3 regions of the Arthrobacter sulfonylureivorans genome follow, and region 2 is predicted to be linked to each of the others. Evidence: riboswitches for the same ligand, from Rfam matches in the RefSeq annotation. Region 2 holds a riboswitch; each other region holds the start of a gene.
The links. A riboswitch is a leader RNA that binds a small molecule or an ion and turns the genes downstream of it on or off. The one in region 2 is predicted to bind S-adenosylmethionine.

Region 1: linked by a shared signal. The riboswitch ahead of MNQ99_RS13040 (bifunctional o-acetylhomoserine/o-acetylserine sulfhydrylase) and the one ahead of MNQ99_RS18070 (acyl-CoA dehydrogenase family protein) in region 2 are both predicted to bind S-adenosylmethionine.
Region 3: linked by a shared signal. The riboswitch ahead of MNQ99_RS03195 (flavin reductase family protein) and the one ahead of MNQ99_RS18070 (acyl-CoA dehydrogenase family protein) in region 2 are both predicted to bind S-adenosylmethionine.

Annotation. Positions count from the first base shown of each region.
Region 1 is NZ_CP093326.1:2,813,182-2,819,255, forward strand. It holds gene metX (homoserine O-acetyltransferase MetX) at 1-486, opposite strand, end outside; gene MNQ99_RS13040 (bifunctional o-acetylhomoserine/o-acetylserine sulfhydrylase) at 567-1,892, opposite strand; SAM riboswitch class IV at 1,960-2,074, opposite strand; gene MNQ99_RS13045 (VOC family protein) at 2,276-2,917, shown strand; gene MNQ99_RS13050 (CPBP family intramembrane glutamic endopeptidase) at 3,073-3,852, opposite strand; gene MNQ99_RS13055 (PDR/VanB family oxidoreductase) at 3,963-4,919, opposite strand; gene MNQ99_RS13060 (amino acid ABC transporter ATP-binding protein) at 4,938-5,735, opposite strand; gene MNQ99_RS13065 (amino acid ABC transporter permease) at 5,732-6,074, opposite strand, start outside.
Region 2 is NZ_CP093326.1:3,928,480-3,934,553, reverse strand. It holds gene MNQ99_RS18085 (ABC transporter ATP-binding protein) at 77-916, opposite strand; gene MNQ99_RS18080 (VOC family protein) at 1,242-1,610, shown strand; gene MNQ99_RS18075 (CoA-binding protein) at 1,768-2,184, shown strand; SAM riboswitch class IV at 2,676-2,790, shown strand; gene MNQ99_RS18070 (acyl-CoA dehydrogenase family protein) at 2,867-4,105, shown strand; gene MNQ99_RS18065 (acyl-CoA dehydrogenase family protein) at 4,296-5,570, shown strand; gene MNQ99_RS18060 (APC family permease) at 5,585-6,074, shown strand, end outside.
Region 3 is NZ_CP093326.1:656,497-662,570, reverse strand. It holds gene MNQ99_RS03225 (hypothetical protein) at 84-530, opposite strand; gene MNQ99_RS03220 (hypothetical protein) at 807-1,019, shown strand; gene MNQ99_RS03215 (zinc-binding dehydrogenase) at 1,079-2,053, opposite strand; gene soxR (redox-sensitive transcriptional activator SoxR) at 2,151-2,660, shown strand; gene MNQ99_RS03205 (hypothetical protein) at 2,675-2,878, opposite strand; gene MNQ99_RS03200 (prephenate dehydratase) at 2,983-3,852, shown strand; SAM riboswitch class IV at 3,963-4,077, shown strand; gene MNQ99_RS03195 (flavin reductase family protein) at 4,120-4,626, shown strand; gene MNQ99_RS03190 (aldo/keto reductase) at 4,639-5,628, opposite strand; gene MNQ99_RS03185 (MDR family MFS transporter) at 5,811-6,074, shown strand, end outside.

The DNA.
Region 1 (6,074 bases), 1.1 Mb from region 2:
TGCCCCGCACGCCATCACAGCGCACCGTGCCGTGCGCTCGGGGAACGTTGCTGCCCACTCGAGCGCGCGAGCCCCGCCCATCGACCCGCCGAGCACGGCATGCCAGCGGCGGATGCCCAGCGCATCGGCGAGCCGTGCCTCGGCCCGGACTGAATCCCGGATGGTGACGAACGGAAACCGCGACCCCCACGGCGAGCCGTCCGGTGCCGGGGACGCCGGACCGGTGGAGCCGTAGCAGCCGCCAACCATGTTGGCGGCCACTACGAAATAGCGCTCCGTGTCGATGGTGGCACCGGGACCGACCAGGTCGTCCCACCAGCCGTCTTCGTCGGAGGCGCCGCGGGCCACATGCGTGCTGCCGGTCAGGGCGTGCTCGATCAGGACGGCGTTCGATGCATCCGCGTTCAGGGTGCCCCAGGTTTCGTAGCCCAGGACAACCTCGGGCAGATAGCCGCCGGCTTCCAGCTGCAGCGCACCAACAGGCATCCTGCGCAGGACGCCATCCGTCGCCTGATCCACCAGTTCCTGCGGTTGCACGATCGTCACGCTGCGTTCTACCTGCTTGCCTAGTGGTCCGAGCCCTTGGCGGCCCGGAAACCGGCCTCCAAATCGGCGATGATGTCATTGACGTTCTCGATGCCCACGGAGAGCCGGACCAGTCCGTCGGTCACGCCGGCGGTCAGCCGCTCCTCGGCCGAAAGCTGGGCGTGGGTGGTCGACGCCGGGTGGATCACCAGCGAGCGCACGTCGCCGAGGTTGGCCACATGCGAATGCAGTTCGAGGCCGTCCACAAAACGCTTGCCGGCCTCGATGCCTCCCTTGATCTCGAACGACACGATGGCACCAGTGCCCTTCGGACCGTACTTGCGGCCGCGGTCGTACCACGGGCTCGACGGCAGGCCGAGGTACGCAACGGAAGCAACGTCGTCGTGCGCTTCGAGGAACTCCGCCACCTTCTGCGCGTTGGCCACGTGGCGCTCCACCCGCAGGCTCAGCGTCTCCAGCCCTTGGGCGATCAGGAAGGCGTTGAACGGGGAGATGGCCGACCCCAGGTCGCGCAGCAGCTGCACGCGGGCCTTGAGGATGTAGGCCAGATTGGCGCCGAGCGCACTTCCGACGCCCAGGTCGCGGGCGAAGACCAGCCCGTTGTAGGTCTCGTCCGGCGTGTTAAAGCCCGGGAACTTCTCCGGATCGGCAGCGAAGTCGAAGGTGCCGGCATCCACGATCACGCCGCCGATGGCCGTTCCGTGGCCGCCCAGGTACTTGGTGGCCGAATGGAGCACGATGTCTGCGCCCCACTCGATCGGGCGGATCAGGTACGGGGTGGCCAGCGTGTTGTCCACGATCAGCGGCACGCCGTTCTCATGGGCGATGCTGCTGACGGCTTCAAGGTCCAGCACGTCCTGGCGCGGATTGGAGACCACCTCGCCGAAGAACGCCTTGGTGTTCGGCTGCACCGCGTCGCGCCACTGCTGCAGGTTGTCCGGATCCTCGACGAACGTCACTTCGATGCCGAACTTGGGCAGCGTGGTGCGCAGCAGGTTGTACGTGCCGCCATACAGGCTGGGGCTGGCCACAATATGGTCGCCGGCCTCGGCCAGGTTCAGGATGGAGAACGTGGACGCGGCCTGGCCGGAGGCCAGCAGCAGCGCGCCGACGCCGCCTTCCAGACTGGCGACCCGGGCTTCGACGGCCTCGCTGGTCGGGTTGCCGATCCGCGTGTAAATGGGAGCCAGTTCGGACAGGGCGAAGCGGTCCGCGGCGCTCTGGGCGCTGGGGAACACAAACGAGGTGGTCTGGTAGATCGGCAGTGCACGGGCGCCGGTGGCGGCATCCGGCTCCTGGCCTGCGTGGATCTGACGGGTTTCAAAGGACCAGTCTGCATTGGACATGGTGCAACTCCTTCAAGGGAAGGGGTCATCCGGGATCCGGCCGTGCCGGCATGTCTATCCCGGGTGTGACCCGCGCTTGCGCACCGCCTGGTGGCGGCTGCCTGGTCTTCACCCGGGGCACCCCACCGCGGTTGGAGGGTTGCCGGCCAGCAAACCGGGGTTTCACGCTGGCACTCATGACCTGGGTCCAGTCTCGGCGGAGAGCCCGCGCGGCCGCAACAATATGACACCTTATGACCGCCCGCGGGGCCACACTCCTGCCTCGGCAGGGACGCCGATACGTCCTTGGCTGTCAAGGGTCACCGTGAACAACCACCGCGAAAGCTCAGTGACTTAGGTCACCCTAAGTCGAGAGAGGGTTCACAAAGTGCCAAGATATGCCTATGCGCTTCGACCACGTTTCTTATGCTGTTGAGCCCGACGGTCTGGCTGCCACCTCAGAGCGGATCTCCAAAGCTTTGGGTATCGAGGCAGTCAAGGGCGGGGTGCACCCCCGCTTCGGCACCCGCAATATGATCTTCCCTCTGACCGACCACCATTACCTGGAAGTGGTGGAGGTCCTGGACCACCCCGCGTCCAACAAAGCCCCCTTCGGCCAGGCCGTGCGTGCCCGCTCCGAAGCCGGCGGCGGCTGGATGGGCTGGTGCGTCGAGGTGGACGATCTGACCCCGTTCGAGGAGCGACTGGGCCGTCATGCAGTTCCCGGAAACCGCAAGTTCCCGGACGGGCAGGAATTGAGCTGGCAGCAGATCGGCATCAAGGGCCTGATCGCCGACCCGCAGGTTCCCTACATGCTGCGCTGGGATGACGGCACCGAGGCGCTTCACCCGTCCAACGCCCGCCCGGCAACCGTCAAGCTGATCGGCCTGACCATTGCCGGTTCCTCGGAACGCGTGGCTGACTGGCTGGGCACCCCGGTGGATGACCTTCTCGATGACGTCAAGGTCGCTTGGACCGCACCGAACGGCACACCGGGCGTCATGTCGGTCCGCTTTGAAACCGCGAACGGCATCGTCGAACTCTAAGGTCCCGGTCTCGTCTGGCACGGTACCAAGGCTCGCGTTTTCCGCGGGGGCTCCCGTTCCGGCTTCTTGCTCCCACCCACGGTGGCGCAAGAGGCGGAACGGGAGCCTTTTGCATGTCCGGGGCAGCCCTTTGGCAGCCCGCTCGAAGTGCTGGCTTAGGTACCGATGCCGATGGCCGGGCCTACCAGCGCGTAGCCAACGAAGCCGGCAATATCCAACAGTGCGTGCGCAACCACCAGCGGCATCACCCGCTTGACCTTCGTATAGACATAGCCGAATACCAGGCCCATGAGGAAGTTCCCGATACCCGGCCCAATCCCCTGGTACAGGTGGTAGGTTCCGCGCAGGGCTGCGCTGACGAAGATCGTGGTCCAGATCCCCCACCCGAACTTGGCGAACCGGTTGAACAGGTACCCCACCATGACAACTTCTTCGAGGATGGCGTGGCGCAGCGCTGAGAGCACCAGCACCGGCACGGTCCACCAGTATTCGTCCAAGGCCGCGGGGACGATCGCGGTGGTGATCCCCAGCGCCCGTCCGGCGGCATAGACGGCCAGCGTGCCCGCACCCATCGCCAGCGCCAGCAGGAAGCCCAAACCGAAGTCCACCCGGGGCCGGGAGAAGGTGAACCCGATCGAGCGGAAGGCCGACTGGCCCGCCGAGGTCAGCAGGAACAGCACCAGGGCCACCGGCACCAGCGCGAAGATGATGCCGAGCATCTGGTACACAAAATCGAAGACTTCCCGCTGGTTCAGCACCGGGTTCAGCGTGGTCGTTTGCGAGGCCAGCGGAGCACGCGTCATCTTCTCCAGCAGGTTCACCACCGCGTAGACCGCTGATTGTCCCAGCGAGAGCCCGAGCACAATGAGCACCTCGGCCCGGTAGTACCCCAGCGTCCGCGGTGTGCTCGCGGTCACGACCTTCTGCTTGTCCATAGCCTCCATCTTGTCAAGGGAACCGGGGTCAGCGATATCGGGAAGGGATCCGTGTTCCGCCCTCCCCCGGCTTCGCATCGGCTTCCGTTGCGGCTGGCGGCTTTCCCTCCCTACAAGTCCAGCAGCAGACGCTTGCCCTTGCACCGGGAGATGCAGATCATCATGGTGTCTCCGGCCGCACGTTCGTCGTCGGACAGCAGCGAGTCCCGGTGGTCTATCTCGCCGCCCAATACCGACGTTTCACAGGTACCGCAGATTCCCTCCCGGCAGGAGTTCAACGGGTTGAACCCGACCGCTTCGAGCGCCTGCAGGATGGTTTCATCCGGACCAACTGGGATCTCTGTCCCGTCTGTCAGCTCGACAGTGAAGGCCGAATCTTCACCCTGGGTTCTTTCCTGAACGTCGCCGGAGGCGGCGAAGCGCTCACAGTGGAAACGTGCCGGGTCCTCCCAGCCATCCGCCAATGCCTGAATGACATTGAGCAGCGGCCCTGGGCCGCAGGCGTAGACATGGGATCCGGCGGGCGGGTCCGCCAGCAGTTCGGCCAGCGGATAGAAGCCGCTTTCGTCGTCTGCGTGGATGTGAACATCTCCATCAAGCGCCTGGATCTCCTCGAGGAACGCCATCGAAGTGCGGCTCCGCCCCAAGTAAACCAAGCGCCAGGGCACTCCAAGCGCTGCGGCCTCGCGGATCATCGGCAGCACCGGGGTGATGCCGATGCCGCCGGCGATGAAGACATAGCTGGCCGCAGGTTCCAGAACGAAGTTATTCCGCGGGCCGCGCACCTGGATCTTGGTCCCCGGCCTCAGCAGGTCGTGCACGTACGCCGAGCCGCCGCGGCCCTCCGGCTCGCGCAGGATGCCCAACCGCCAGGCCGAGCGGTCCGCGCGCTCCGAACAGAGCGAGTACTGGCGCAGGAGCCCATTGGGCAGGAGCACGTCGATATGCGAGCCGGCGTCCCACTCCGGCAGCTCCTCCCCCAGCGGGTGCTCGAGCTCCAACGAGACAACGTTGCTGGATTCGCGCTGGATCGAGCGGACCTCGACGTCGAAAAATTCTTCAGTCATGATTCACCCTTTGCCAAGTCAGGCCGCGGCCGGTTCGGAGAGCACGGAGGCAAGGAAGGCCTTGGTGCGTTCGTTCTGCGGGTTGGTGATGACCTCACGGGCCGGTCCCTGCTCCACCACATAGCCGTCCGCCATAAAGACCACCCGGTCCGCGACGTCGCGGGCAAAGTGCATCTCGTGGGTCACCACCACCATTGTCATGCCGGAGTTGGCCAGGTCCTTCATGACCTTCAGGACCTCACCCACCAACTCCGGGTCCAGGGCGGAGGTCGGCTCGTCAAAGAGCATCAGCTGCGGCTCCATGCACAGGGCGCGGGCGATGGCCACCCGCTGTTGCTGGCCGCCGGAGAGCTGGCGCGGATAGGCCTCGGCTTTTTCCGCCAGTCCTACTTTCTCCAGCAGGGCCATGGCCCGGGCCATGGCAGTGGCCTTCTTCTCCTTGCGGACCAGTCTGGGTGCTTCGATCAGGTTTTCCATCACCGTCATGTGCGGGAACAGGTTGAACTGTTGGAAGACCATGCCGACTTCGGTGCGGCCGCGGCAGATGTCGTTGTGGCTCTGTTCATAGAGCTTGCTGCCTTTGAGGTCGTAACCCACGATCTTGCCGTTCACCCACATGCGGCCGCCGTCGACCGTTTCCAAGTGGTTGATGCAGCGCAGGAAGGTGCTCTTGCCGGATCCCGAAGGGCCGATCAGGCAGACGACTTCCCCCGGCTGCACCTGCAGGTCAATGCCCTTCAGCACCTGGTTGGAGCCGAAATTTTTGCAGATGGCGTCGGCTTTAACCATCGGTTCAACGCCGTGCATAACCGTCATTTCTTGCTGCCTTTCAGGGAGAGCGCGTCATGCGTGGCGAAAAACCGCTTCAGCTGCTGCAGCGGTGTCGGCGGTAGGTTCCGCTGGTTGCCGCGGGCGAAGCGCCGCTCCAGGTAGTACTGGCCGATGGTCAGGATCGAAGTGATCAGCAGGTACCAGAGGCTGGCGACGATCAGCAGGGGCACGGTCTCGAACGTCCGCGCGTAGATGATCTGCGCCGAATACAGCAATTCCGGAACCGAGATCACGCTGACCAACGCGGTGGTCTTGAGCATGCCGATGGTCTCGTTGCCGGTGGGTGGGATGATCACGCGCATCGCCTGCGGCAGCACCACCCGC
Region 2 (6,074 bases):
GGAACAGGAGAAGCTCCGCGGTTACGGGTGGTTTTGGGCACGGACGGCCCGGAAAGTGCTGAAGGTGTGAGGCGGCCTAGTGGCCGTCGACGCCGAGGCTTTCGAGCAGTGAGCGGCGCATTCGGGCCAGCTCCACGGAACCGCGGTCCCGCGGGCGGCTGCCGGGAACCTCTACGGTGCGCACAATCGTGGCGCCGTCGTGCTCGCGGCCTTCTTCCTTGCCCAGCAGGATGATCCGGTCCGCCAACTGCAGGGCTTCGTCCACATCATGGGTCACCAGCAGCACGGTGGTGGGTTCCGCCGCGTGGATGTCCAGCAGCAGATCCTGCATCTTGATCCGGGTCAGCGCGTCCAGCGCGCCGAACGGTTCGTCCAGCAGGAGTACCCCCGGGTTGCGGGCCAGGGCGCGGGCCAGCGAGGCTCGCTGCGCCATGCCGCCGGAAACTTCGCGCGGACGGTGCTTGGCGAAGGTGTCCAGGCCCACCAGTTCCAGCAACCGGGCGACCTTGGACTTGCCCTGTTTGGCGCTGGAGGACTTGGGCAGGCCGATGGCCACGTTGGCCTGCAGGGTGTGCCAGGGCAGCAGCCGCGGTTCCTGGAACGCGACGGCGCAGCGCGAGTCGATGCCCTGGACCGGCGTGCCGTCAATGTCCACGCTGCCGCGGCTGGGCGCGTCGAGTCCGGCGGTGGCGCGCAGCAGGGTGGACTTGCCGCAGCCGGACGGGCCCAGGATGGCCAGCACTTCGCCGGGGCGTACGTCGAAGTTCACGTCACGCAGCACGGTGTGGGCGTTCTCGCCGGCGCCGAAGGTGCGGTTCAGGCCGCGGAAGGAAACCGCGAGGGCCGAGCCGGAACCGGAAGCGGGTGCAGCGGAAGCGGGAGCCACGTCGCGGGACGACGACAGTACTGCAGTCATGGGATCACTCCATCGATCCTGGCAGTAGCACCCTACGGTTCAAGCCGTTCGTCCGGCTTCCGCCGGCCGTACCCGTGGCTTGTCACCTCGTTATCACCGGCAGTCTGGGATGGCTTCCGGTGACCAGGGTTGCTGCGGCGTCGTCGATCCAGGTCTCTCGGCCGCTCGGGATGGTCAAGACTAACTAAACGGCACTCCCGGCATCCGCGGCAAACGGCCCGTAATAAAGCGGCGTAACAAACCGCGGCACAAAGATCGGCTCACGCCGGTTGCCCGAGCGCGCAAATCCGTAGACGCTGGTCTGTGCCGATGGCAGGATGGCCGCATGAAAATCAACCGTCACATCATCGTGTTCGACGCCGCCGACCTGGACGCGGAGAGCAGCTTCTGGGCAGGCATGCTGGACGGGACGGTCAAGGCCGAGGATGACTGGCATACCGTTTCCGTGGCTGGCGAGCCGCAACTGGCGGTCCAGTTGGCGCCCGACCACACCTCGCCGGAATGGCCCGACGGCGCGCCGCAGCAGATCCATCTGGACCTCTACATCGATGACTTGGCCAAGGCCCATGAATTGGCAACGTCACTCGGCGCCAAGCTGCTGAAACCCGCCGACGACGCCGCGGCCGACTCGGGATTCCAGGTCTACGCGGACCCCGCCGGCCACCCGTTCTGCTTCTGCTGGGGCGCCGGTTGACCACACGCGCTGAGCTCATCACCGGGATGGGGAGCGCGGCAGATAACGCCTTTAAACCGCCGTTAGGACGTTAGCTCATTCCTCGTTTCTGGCAGCTGGGTGGGGGGAGCCGCGGGCGAAGGTACCGGTAGCGGGAACTCATGGGTAGGGTGGCGCCATGGCACACCAGAATGATCCCGAAGTCGTCAGCCGGCTGCTGAGCACGCCCGGCCGCTGGGCCGTCGTCGGCCTGTCCACGAACCCGCACCGGGTCGCCATGCGCATCTCCCGATACCTGATGGACCAGCTGGACATGGAGGTGGTCCCGGTCAACCTGCAGGGCGACGACGTCCACGGCCTGACCGGCTACCGGAAGCTTGCGGGCATTCCGGGCCAGATCGACGTGGTGGATTGCTTCGTCAACTCCCAGAAGGTCGGCCCGGTGGTGGACCAGGCCATTGAGGTGGGCGCGAAGGCGGTCTGGCTTCAGCTGGGCGTCGTCGACGAAGCCGCCGCGGAACGGGCCAAGGCCGCCGGACTCGACGTCGTGATGGACACCTGCCCGGCCATCGAAGCCCCGCGCTTCGGCCTATAAGCCGCGCTGCAGCGTAGGCATCAGGCGGATCGGCAGGCCAGGGCGACCGTGTCAGATCACAGCGGTTTTCGCTCACGCCGAACGGAGATGCCGCCGTGCAAGAGGAAAGCCCGCCGATGGGGGACCGGCGGGCTTTCAATTGTCGATACTAGGCGAACAGTTTTCAGCCATCGAATGGAGGAACTGGTCCTCATGCTTTGATCTCCCAGGCTCTCGGCCCGGAGCCCCGGGAGGTGAAAGGCGCGGGGCTCGCGTGGCGGTTATCCGCTAGTCCAGCCGATCTTCCCTCTTGCCCAGGTTGCAGCCTGGTCAGGCAACCTGGAGCGAACTGCCTCCGCTAACAACCGGTAAGTTCTTCTGACCTGGTCGGAACCGATCGAGGCCGGCGCAGCGGCGTCGTCATTATGAGGGGCCGTAACATTCGGCAGCGGAACGTCATGGCCCGTCACATGCTTCACAGCGCCGGATCGCGCCCGGCAGACTTTCCCCAAGATCAAGAGTCCCAACGACAAGCTCTGGCTGGTTGGGCGGCAACCCTCTTCCGTAGCGGGGTGCCCCAGATGAGGATCCGGCCGCGCACAGATCGGTGCCCGGCAAGTACGGCCCCCGCCAGGCTGCGTCGTCGACCGTAATGGTTGCTGCGCGCCGCAGGCAGGCGGGAGCCCCTGCATGAGGAGGCGCCATGGCCGCCGTCGTTATTGAAGAAAACCAGCAGACCCGCCGTTCGCCCTGGACCGGACACGCCAGCCGCGAAGAACTCGCCCACTGGCAGCAGATCACCGAGGGCGTGGCCGCCGTGCTGAGCGCGGACGTGCTGGAGCGGGACCGCCGCAACGCGGACCCGCAGGCCGAAGTGGAGCTGCTGCGCAGTTCCGGCCTGTTCAACCTGATCATCCCCACCGCGTGGGGCGGCGGGGGCGGCCACTGGGAAAGCGCGCTGCACGCCGTTCGCATCCTGGCCCGCACCGATGCTTCGATCGCGCAGATCCTGGCCTACCACTACGCCAATCTCGGCGCCGTGGTGTTCTACGGCGACGCGCAGGTCCAGGAACGCCTGCTCCGCCGCTCGGCCCAAAGCGGCTGGTCCTGGGGCGACTCGGTCAACCCGGTGGACCCGAATCTGGAACTGGTCCCCGCCGGCGATGGCTACCGGCTGGACGGCGTCAAGCACTTCTCCACCGGAGCGTCCGTGGGCGACGCGATCCTAGTCAACGCCGCGGTCACGGCCGGACCCGACCAGGGCAAGTTCCTGGCGCTGGCGCTGGAACATGACCGCGCCGGGATCTCCTTCCTCGGCGACTGGGACGCGCTGGGCCAGCGCCTCTCCGCGAGCGGCTCCGTGAAGTACGACGGCGTGGCGGTCACCTCCACTGACATCATCGGCGAGGTGGGGGAGGAGCCCTTTTCCAGCCTGGTGACGCCGTACATCCAGTTGGCGTTCGGCAACCTCTACTTGGGCATCGCGCAGGGTGCACTGGAACGCGGGCGCCAGATCACCCTGGCGCGCAAGAACTCCTGGTTCCTCAGCAGCGCCGAAACCTACGCCCAGGATCCGCTGACCCAGCGGGTCTACGGGGAACTGGCGTCCCGCGTGGCAGCCGTGGAGGCCTTGGCGGACCGGACGAACGAACGCTTCGACGCCGCCATCGCCGACGGTGGGCAGCTGACGGTCGAAGCACGCGCCGACATCGAGATCGAGATCGCCCGGCTCAAGGTCGTCTCCACCGAGGTGGGCGTGGAGGTGGCCAACCGCATCTTCGAGGTGACCGGTTCCTCCTCCGCGAAAACCGAGGTGGGGCTGGACATCTTCTGGCGCAATGTCCGCACGCACACGCTGCACGACCCGGTGGACTACAAGAAGGTGGAGGTTGGCGCCCACTTCCTGCTGGGTGAAGTCCAGCCGATCTCGCTCTACACCTGATCCGTGCCGGGGCCCGCCCCGCGCAGCGCCCGTCCCGCGCAGCGCCCGTCCCGCGCAGCGCCCCCCCCCGCGAAGAACGCGTCACGCAAACGCATCACGCAAGACCCCTTCCGTGCAGAGCCCGGTCTGCGCGGCATCACCACCCGTCCCACCTCGGCCGTGCACGGCCGAGACCTCCAGGAGCACCACCATGACCGAAACCCTTGACCACGCAACCACTTCCCTCCACCCGACGCCGGCCTTCGAAGTGGCCGCCGCCAAGTACCGTCCGATCTTTCAGCGCATCGCCGCAGGAGCACTGGACCGTGAACTGGCCCGCGAGCTGCCGTTTGAGCAGATCGGTTGGCTGAAGGACGCCGGCTTTGGCGCCGCCCGGATCCCCGCCGAGCTCGGCGGCGACGGGTTGGGCTGGGAGGAGTTCACCGAACTGCTGATCCAGCTGGCCGCCGCGGACAGCAATATTCCGCAGGCGCTGCGCTCGCACATAGCCCTGGTGGAGGAGAACCTGTACCACCACGGCCGCAGCGGCGACCGCAGCAACTGGCTGCAGCGCTTCGCGTCCGGTGAGCTGGCCGGCAACGCGTGGACCGAACCGGGTGCCGGCGGAACCGCCACGGTGCTCTCCGAATCCGGCGGCAAGCTGGTGCTGAACGGGCGCAAGTTCTACACCACGGGCACCATCTTCGCCGACTGGATCGATGTCACCGCCAAGCGGCCCGACGGCTCGGACGTCTCGGTGATCATCTCCACCAAGACAGCCGGCGTGGAAACCTATGACGACTGGGACGGCTTCGGCCAGCGGCTGACCGGCAGCGGCACCACGGTGTTTACCGACGCCGAGGTGGACCCGGCGAATGTGTCAGCGTTCGCCGACCGCTTCCCGTACCAGACGGCGCTCTACCAGCACATCCTGCTGGTGGCCCTGGCCGGCATCGCGCAGGCGGTCACCACCGACGCGGCCACGAACGTGCGGGAACGCAAGCGGGTGTTTGGCCACGGCAACGCGCCGCTGGTCCGGCACGACGCGCAGATCCTGCAGGTGGTCGGCGGTATCAGCGCCAAGGCCTACGCCGCCAGGGCAACCACCCTGAGCGTGGCGCGCAGCCTGGATCGGGTGTTCGCCTCCCGGCAGGAAGGCGCCGACGCCGAGAAGGCGGCCAACATCGCCGTCGAACTGGAATCCGGCCAGGCCCAGATTGTGCTCAGCACGCTGGTGCCGCAGGCAGCCGGCGAACTGTTCAACACGCTCGGCGCCTCCTCCACCAGCACCGGCAAGTCGCTGGACCGGCACTGGCGCAATGCCCGCACCGTCGCCACGCACAACCCGTTCATCTACAAGTCCCGGATCGTGGGCGATTGGGAAGTCAACGCCACCGAACCCCCGTTCGTCTGGACGATCGGCGAGGCCAACGCCGACGCCGCGCGCCAGCCACACAGCCCCGCCGCCCCTTCCGCGGCAGTCTAAGAAGAAGGCCAGCCATGTCTGTTTCCAACCCCCAAACCCTCGCGGCCCCGCAGGCCGCACCCGCAGGCTCGCCCGACGCTGGAACCGCGCCGCGGCTCTCCGGCCGGCTCGGCGTCGCTAGCATCGTGCTGATCGTAGTGGCCGCCGCTTCGCCCCTGGGCGTCATCGGCGGAACGGTTCCGCTGGCCATCGCCAGCGGCAACGGCGCCGGTCTCCCGTTCATCTACCTGCTGGCCACCGCAATCCTGCTGTTGTTCGCCGTCGGTTTCACCACCATGACGCCGCACGTGCCGTCGGCCGGCGCGTTCTACAGCTACGTGGACAAGGGCCTGGGCCGCCGCGCCGGACTGGGCGCGGCCTTCGTTGCCTTGCTCTCCTACCTCGCGCTGGAAGCCGGTGTTTACGGGCTCTTCGCCCCGGCCGTCGACGAGGTGGTCCGCGCCTACGGTGGTCCCGCGCTGCCCTGGTGGGTGTGGGCCGCCGCCGCGCTGGTTGCCGTGGCGT
Region 3 (6,074 bases), 700 kb from region 2:
GGTGCGGGCCGGCAGGTCCGCTGTTCAGCAGACGTCCTTCTCGACGCCGAAAAGGGCGCCTGCCGAATATTCGATGGCTGCCGCTACCGGCCGGGCTGCGAGGGCCCGCGCATCGGCATCGGTGGGATTTCCGTGGTTGGGATTCCCGTGGGTGGGATTCCCGGCCCGGGTGAATGAGGGCGTCCGTGACCATGAACCGGAGCCGCCGGCAGCGGCGCCGGGTGTGGTGCGGCCGCGATCCCCAGCTGCAACGTCCGGAACCAGCCGTCGTACCGCTGGTCGGCACGCTTCACGGCGCGCGAAATCCCTACCGTCAGCAGCACAAAGCCGGCGATCGAAACCATCGCGAACAGCACCGCAAAGCCGGTGTAGACGTCCGCGTTCGAGCTGTAGAACACGCTGGTGGCCTCCCGGAAGGACTCGCGGACTGCCGAGGCCCACATCCATCCGCTCATCGCACCTCCAGCAACAAAGAGGACAATGCCCCATACGGTCAGGCCGGCAGCTGGCGGGAAGTAGCGGTAGCTCATGCTTCCCACTATCGGCAACCCGCCCCGGTTACGTCGGTCCCCACTACGTATTCTTGACCACACTCCTCAGCCGCCGATCCCGCCAAATCCGCGCCAGAGCTGCTGAATCGCGAAAGAAGTTACACGGCACGCCGCTTGAAAATTCATCTGATGTCCATTGGAATGGCAGAATGTAAACCTCCATGCACCGTTCCGCATGGCACCACGTTCCGGCCGGAAGCTACCCATCCCGCACTTTCTCCTCTGCGGCGGCCTCCGGTCACGAAAGGCAGAACCATGGCCACGACTTTGGCTACCAAGTCTTTGACGGCACAGACGGCCTCCGAGGCCCACGACCTCCTCAATGCTGCGGTGGAAGAATTGCAATCAATCGCAGCCATCGACGGCGATTGCGGCATTCTGGTCACCCGCACCGGACCCGGGCAGTTCACTGTGGAACTGAGCGACGACGTGCCCTACGGCATCACCCAGGAATCCGACCTCGACTAGGACCCGCCACGCCGGCTGGGCCCACCAGCACGGGCCGCCGCGGGCCTTGACTCCCGAATCTAGGCTGCTAACCCGTCGGCAAGCAGGACCACCTTGCCGAAGCTTTCCCTCGCCTCCAGCGCACGGTGCGCCTCGGCTGCCTGCGACAGCGGGAAGCCGGTGTCCGTCAGCGGGGTCCGTGTGCCGTCCGCCGCGCGTTCCAGCGCTTCCGCCTCCAGCGAGCGCAGCCCTCCTACGCGCGCTGTGAGGGCCGGCCCCAACACCGTGACCGCCGTCTTCCCCTCGTGCCGGTACGTGTTTTCCTCACCCGACGACCAGCCGAACACCAGTTGGGTTCCGCCATCGGCCAGCAGCTCAAAGGCGATCCGCCCCACCTCTCCGCCCACGCCGTCGTACACCACGGTGGGGCGGCCGAGTTTCCGCAGTTGCTGCTGCCAGCCCCGGACACGGTAATCAATAACGACGCCGGCGCCCGCCTTCAGCGCATGGGCCGCCTTCGCCGGCCCGCCGGCAAGTCCGATCACGGTGGCCCCGGCGTTCCGCGCCGCTTGAACCAACAGGATGCCCAGCCCGCCGGCGGCCGACGGAATCAGTACAGTGTCCTCGGCGCTCAGCGTGAGCTGGTCGAGAATGCCGGCGGCGGTCCGGCCGGTGCCGATCGCAGCGACCGCGGCGTCAAAGCCCAGGCCCGCGGTCAGCTCATGCAGGGAGTCCACTGCCGCCAGCGCCTGGTCAGCGTAGCCGCCGCTGGCCATGCCCAGATGAACGGCCACCCGCTTGCCCAGCCACTGCGCGTCCACCCCTGGCCCCACCCGGTCCACCACACCGGCCACTTCCCGGCCCGGGACCATCGGCAGCTCCGGCCGGGGCATCGCACCGAAGTTGGTGCCGCTGCGGATGCTGGTATCGAGCAAGTGCACACCGCTGGCGCTGACGGCAATGCGCACCTCACCGGCATGGGGAGCAAGATCCGGAAGCTCCTCGTAGACCAAAACCTCGGGGCCGCCGAATTCGCGCTGGACTATTGCGTGCATAGTTTCTCCTTGGGTCTGCAGTCCGCAACTACGGGATTTCCCCAGTGGACAACCTCAACTAGGCTTCAGGTCAAGAGGATGGAGGGCGACCATCACCATGCCCGCGGCAAACTTAAAGGAACTGACCCCCGGCGAGCTGTCCGAGCGCAGCGGGGCTGCCGTTTCCGCACTTCATTTTTATGAACGGGAAGGGCTGATCAGCAGCCGTCGCACGTCCGGAAACCAGCGGCGCTATCCGCGGCACATGCTGCGCCGAGTCGCGTTCATCCGGGTCTCGCAGCAGGTGGGCATTCCGCTGCGGGAGATCAAGGCGGCGCTGGACTCGCTGCCACAGGACAGGGCGCCCACCAAGGCCAACTGGGCGAGGCTGTCTGCGGGATGGCGGGATCATCTGGACGCGCGGATCGATGAACTGCAGCGGTTGCGCGACGATCTCACCGGCTGCATCGGCTGTGGCTGCCTCTCCTTACGAACCTGCACGCTCAACAATCCGGCCGACCGGCTGGGGCAAAACGGCCCGGGAGCGCGCCGGCTGTTGCCGAAGGGTCCGCTGGTTGGTCCTGCGGACGACCCCGAAGCCAGCACTATTGGCCAGCCCTTTGGTTGACCCGGGGGCCGGCCCTACCGCCTCCCGGACCGCCTGGCTGCAATAGCCATGCCGGCCAGCGCTCCGGCGCCGATCAGCAGCACCACAGACATTACGATCAGCGGCGGCATCATGTCCAGCCCCATGATGGACGGCATCACGGTCAGACTGACGGCGAAGAGGGCGACGACGGCGGCAGCGAGCCAGAGGGCAACGGCACGGGGGTTGGATCCTTCCACGCCCTCCACTGTATCGGCGTATCGCTCCATCACTCCGGCTTTGTGACGGCGGCCGGACCCCGCCGAATAATGCCCCGGGCTGTCCCGGTGGGATAATTTCGCCCATGGCTCCAGCAATCGCATACCAAGGTGAACCCGGCTCGAACTCGCATATGGCGTGCCTTGCGGTCCGGCCCGGCTGGGACGCGGTGCCGTGCGCCAGCTTTGAAGACGCCTTCGCCGCCGTCACAAGCGGGGAGGCCGAACTGGCCATGATCCCCATTGACAACTCGATCGCCGGCCGGGTGGCGGACATCCATGCCCTGCTGCCCAGGACCACGCTGCAGATCGTGGAGGAATTCTTCCTGCCCATCCGCTTCAGTCTGCTGGGCATTCCGGGGGCCACGGTGGAACAGGCCCGTGAAGTGCACAGCCACATCCATGCGTTGGGACAGTGCCGCAAGCTGATCCGCCGCTTGGGGCTGACGCCGGTCATCGCGGGTGATACCGCCGGCTCCGCCCGTGAGGTAGCCGAATGGAACGATCCGACCAAGGTCTCGCTCGCGCCCCCCATGGCCGCAGAACTTTATGGCTTGGAAGTCTTCGCCGAGAAAGTGGAAGACGATCCAACGAACACCACCCGGTTCGTGGTGCTGGCCGACCGTCGGCCCGTGCCCAGCCGCGAGGAGCTGCCCGGTCCCGCGGTGACCAGCTTTGTCTTCCGGGTGCGGAACGTTCCCTCGGCGCTCTACAAGGCACTCGGCGGCTTCGCGACCAACGGCATCAATATGACCCGGCTGGAGAGCTACATGGTCGGCGGCGAATTCGCGGCCACCATGTTCATGGTGGACGTCGAAGGCCATCCGGAGGACCAGTCAATGGTCCATGCCTTCGAGGAACTGGAATTTTTCACCACCGAAATCCGGATTCTGGGCGTCTATCCCGCGCATCCGTTCCGGCTGCACCGCGACGCGGAACAGCCGGTCGACGCCTAAGGCAGCGGAGCCCCGTGCCGATGCCTGGCACGCGGAGTTCTTGACGGAGTTCTTAACGAACTGTTACCCGCGTTTGACCGGGGCCACGTCCCGCTCTTACCTTGGAAATGAATCACGAGCGCCAACTTCACAGCCCTGGCTAGTTGGCCGGCAACCCTCTACCGTAGCGGGGTGCTCCAGGTGATGATTCGGCCCGCCGGGTTTGTCGGCAGGCAAGTACGCGTATCCTCCGGCAGCAGCGGATGCGCCTGAGTCCCAAGGATGGCCATGTCCCTGCACAACGACTTGACCCCGAACACCCTGCGCTCCGCCTTCGGGCGCTTTCCCTCCGGAATCGCAGCGCTCTGCGCCGTCATCGACGGCAAGCCGCAAGGCATCGTCGCCTCCTCCTTCACCGTGGGCGTTTCGCTGGAGCCGCCGCTGGTGATGTTCGCTGTCCAGAACACCTCCCGGACCTGGCCGCTGGTCCGGCACGCCGGCCGGATCGGTGTTTCGGTGCTGGGCACGGAGCACGACGGCGTCTGCCGCCAGATTGCTTCCAAGAACGGCGACCGCTTCGCCGGGCTGAGCCTGCACCGCACCGACCAGGACGCGCTATTCCTCAACGACGCAGCGTTGTGGCTGGATTGCTCAGTGCATCAGGAGTTCCCGGCCGGTGACCATCAGGTGGTGCTGCTGGAGGTACACGGACTGAGCACGCACGACGGCGCCCACGATCCGCTGGTCTTCCACGACTCCGCGTTCCGCCGGCTGGTACAGCCCGCGTTCGTCTAGGGCAGCGTTCGTTTAGGGCAGCGGGCGCCCTCGGGCCGCCACCCACAGCGCGTACCATTCCTGCCGGGTCATTGCGGCGCCGATCTCCTCGGCCTGGGCGCAGGCCTTGATCCGATCCGCATTGCTGGTTCCAACGACCGGCCGGATCTGGGCCGGATGGCGCAGCAGCCAGCCCAGCACCACCGCTTCCTGCGTGCAGCCCTTGTCCCGGGCCAATTCGGAGACCAGAGCAGCCGTCGCCCCATCCGCGGCTGCCGCACCACCGTCGCCAGCGGTGCCGTCGGCGCCGTCGGCACGCTCCGCCGGCCGGCCGCTGTAGCGGCCCCGCGCCAGCGAGCCCCAGGCCTGCAGCTCCACCGCGTGGGCAGCACAGTACTCCAGGGTGCCGTGCGGGAAGCTGACGGCCGCGCCTTCCGGGTGGTTGACCAGCACGCCTGATTCAAGCCAGTCCCGCCGGTACAGGCTCATTTCCAGTTGGTTCACCGTGAGTGGCTCGTCCAGCGCGGTCTGCAGCCACCGCATCTGCTCGCCGGACATGTTCGAGACACCCAGGCGGCGGACCTTCCCGGCGAGCCTGAGGCCGCTGAACGCCGCGGCAATCTCTTCGGCCGGGGCCAGCGGATCCGGCCGGTGGATCAGCAGCGTGTCCAAGTGATCCGTGTGCAGGCGGCGCAGGCTCTCCTCGGTGCCGGCCACGATCGCCGCGCGGGATGAGTCATACTGGCCGACCAGCCCGGGAACCGGCAGCCGGATGCCGCATTTGCTCTGCAGCTGGATGGTTTGCCGGAGGTCCGGACGCTCGGCCAGCACGCGGCCGAAAGCGGCCTCCGCCTTGCCGTGGGCATAGATGTCGGCGTGGTCGAAAATCCTGATGCCGATGTCCACCGCCGCCTCCACGGCCGTGTGGGCCGCGGCGATGTCGGCTGCCTCCAACGGGCCGCTCCCCCAGCCACCGCCCAAACCCATAGCGCCGAAGATCAGGCGGGATCCGGCGTCGTCCATTGGTGTGTCCCTTCGCTGGGCAGGCTTCCAGCCTACGTCAGCGCCGTGCCGAAAGCCGTGCCGAAATCGGGGGTTGTGCCGCTCCGCGGACGGCAGTACGGTAGCAGTCGCGGGGCGGATAGCGTCCCCAGGCAACCATCATCAGGCCGCCTGCGCCACCCGCACCGCCAGGAAGTTTCACCATGGCAGTTCCTCCCAGCCCGGACCGGGGCCCTCAGCCCTTCGGTCCTTCAACCGCACCGGTTTCCGCACGCACGGATCAGGACCGGGACCATATCCGGGACCGCGCGGCCACCCCGCAGCCGCGGATCATGGTGGTGTTCCTGGGCCTGATGCTCGCCGTCCTGCTGGCCGCGCTGGACCAGACCATCGTGGCGACCGCGCTGCCCACGATCGTCGGGGATTTGAACGGGCTGGAGCACATCTCCTGGGTGATCACCGCCTAC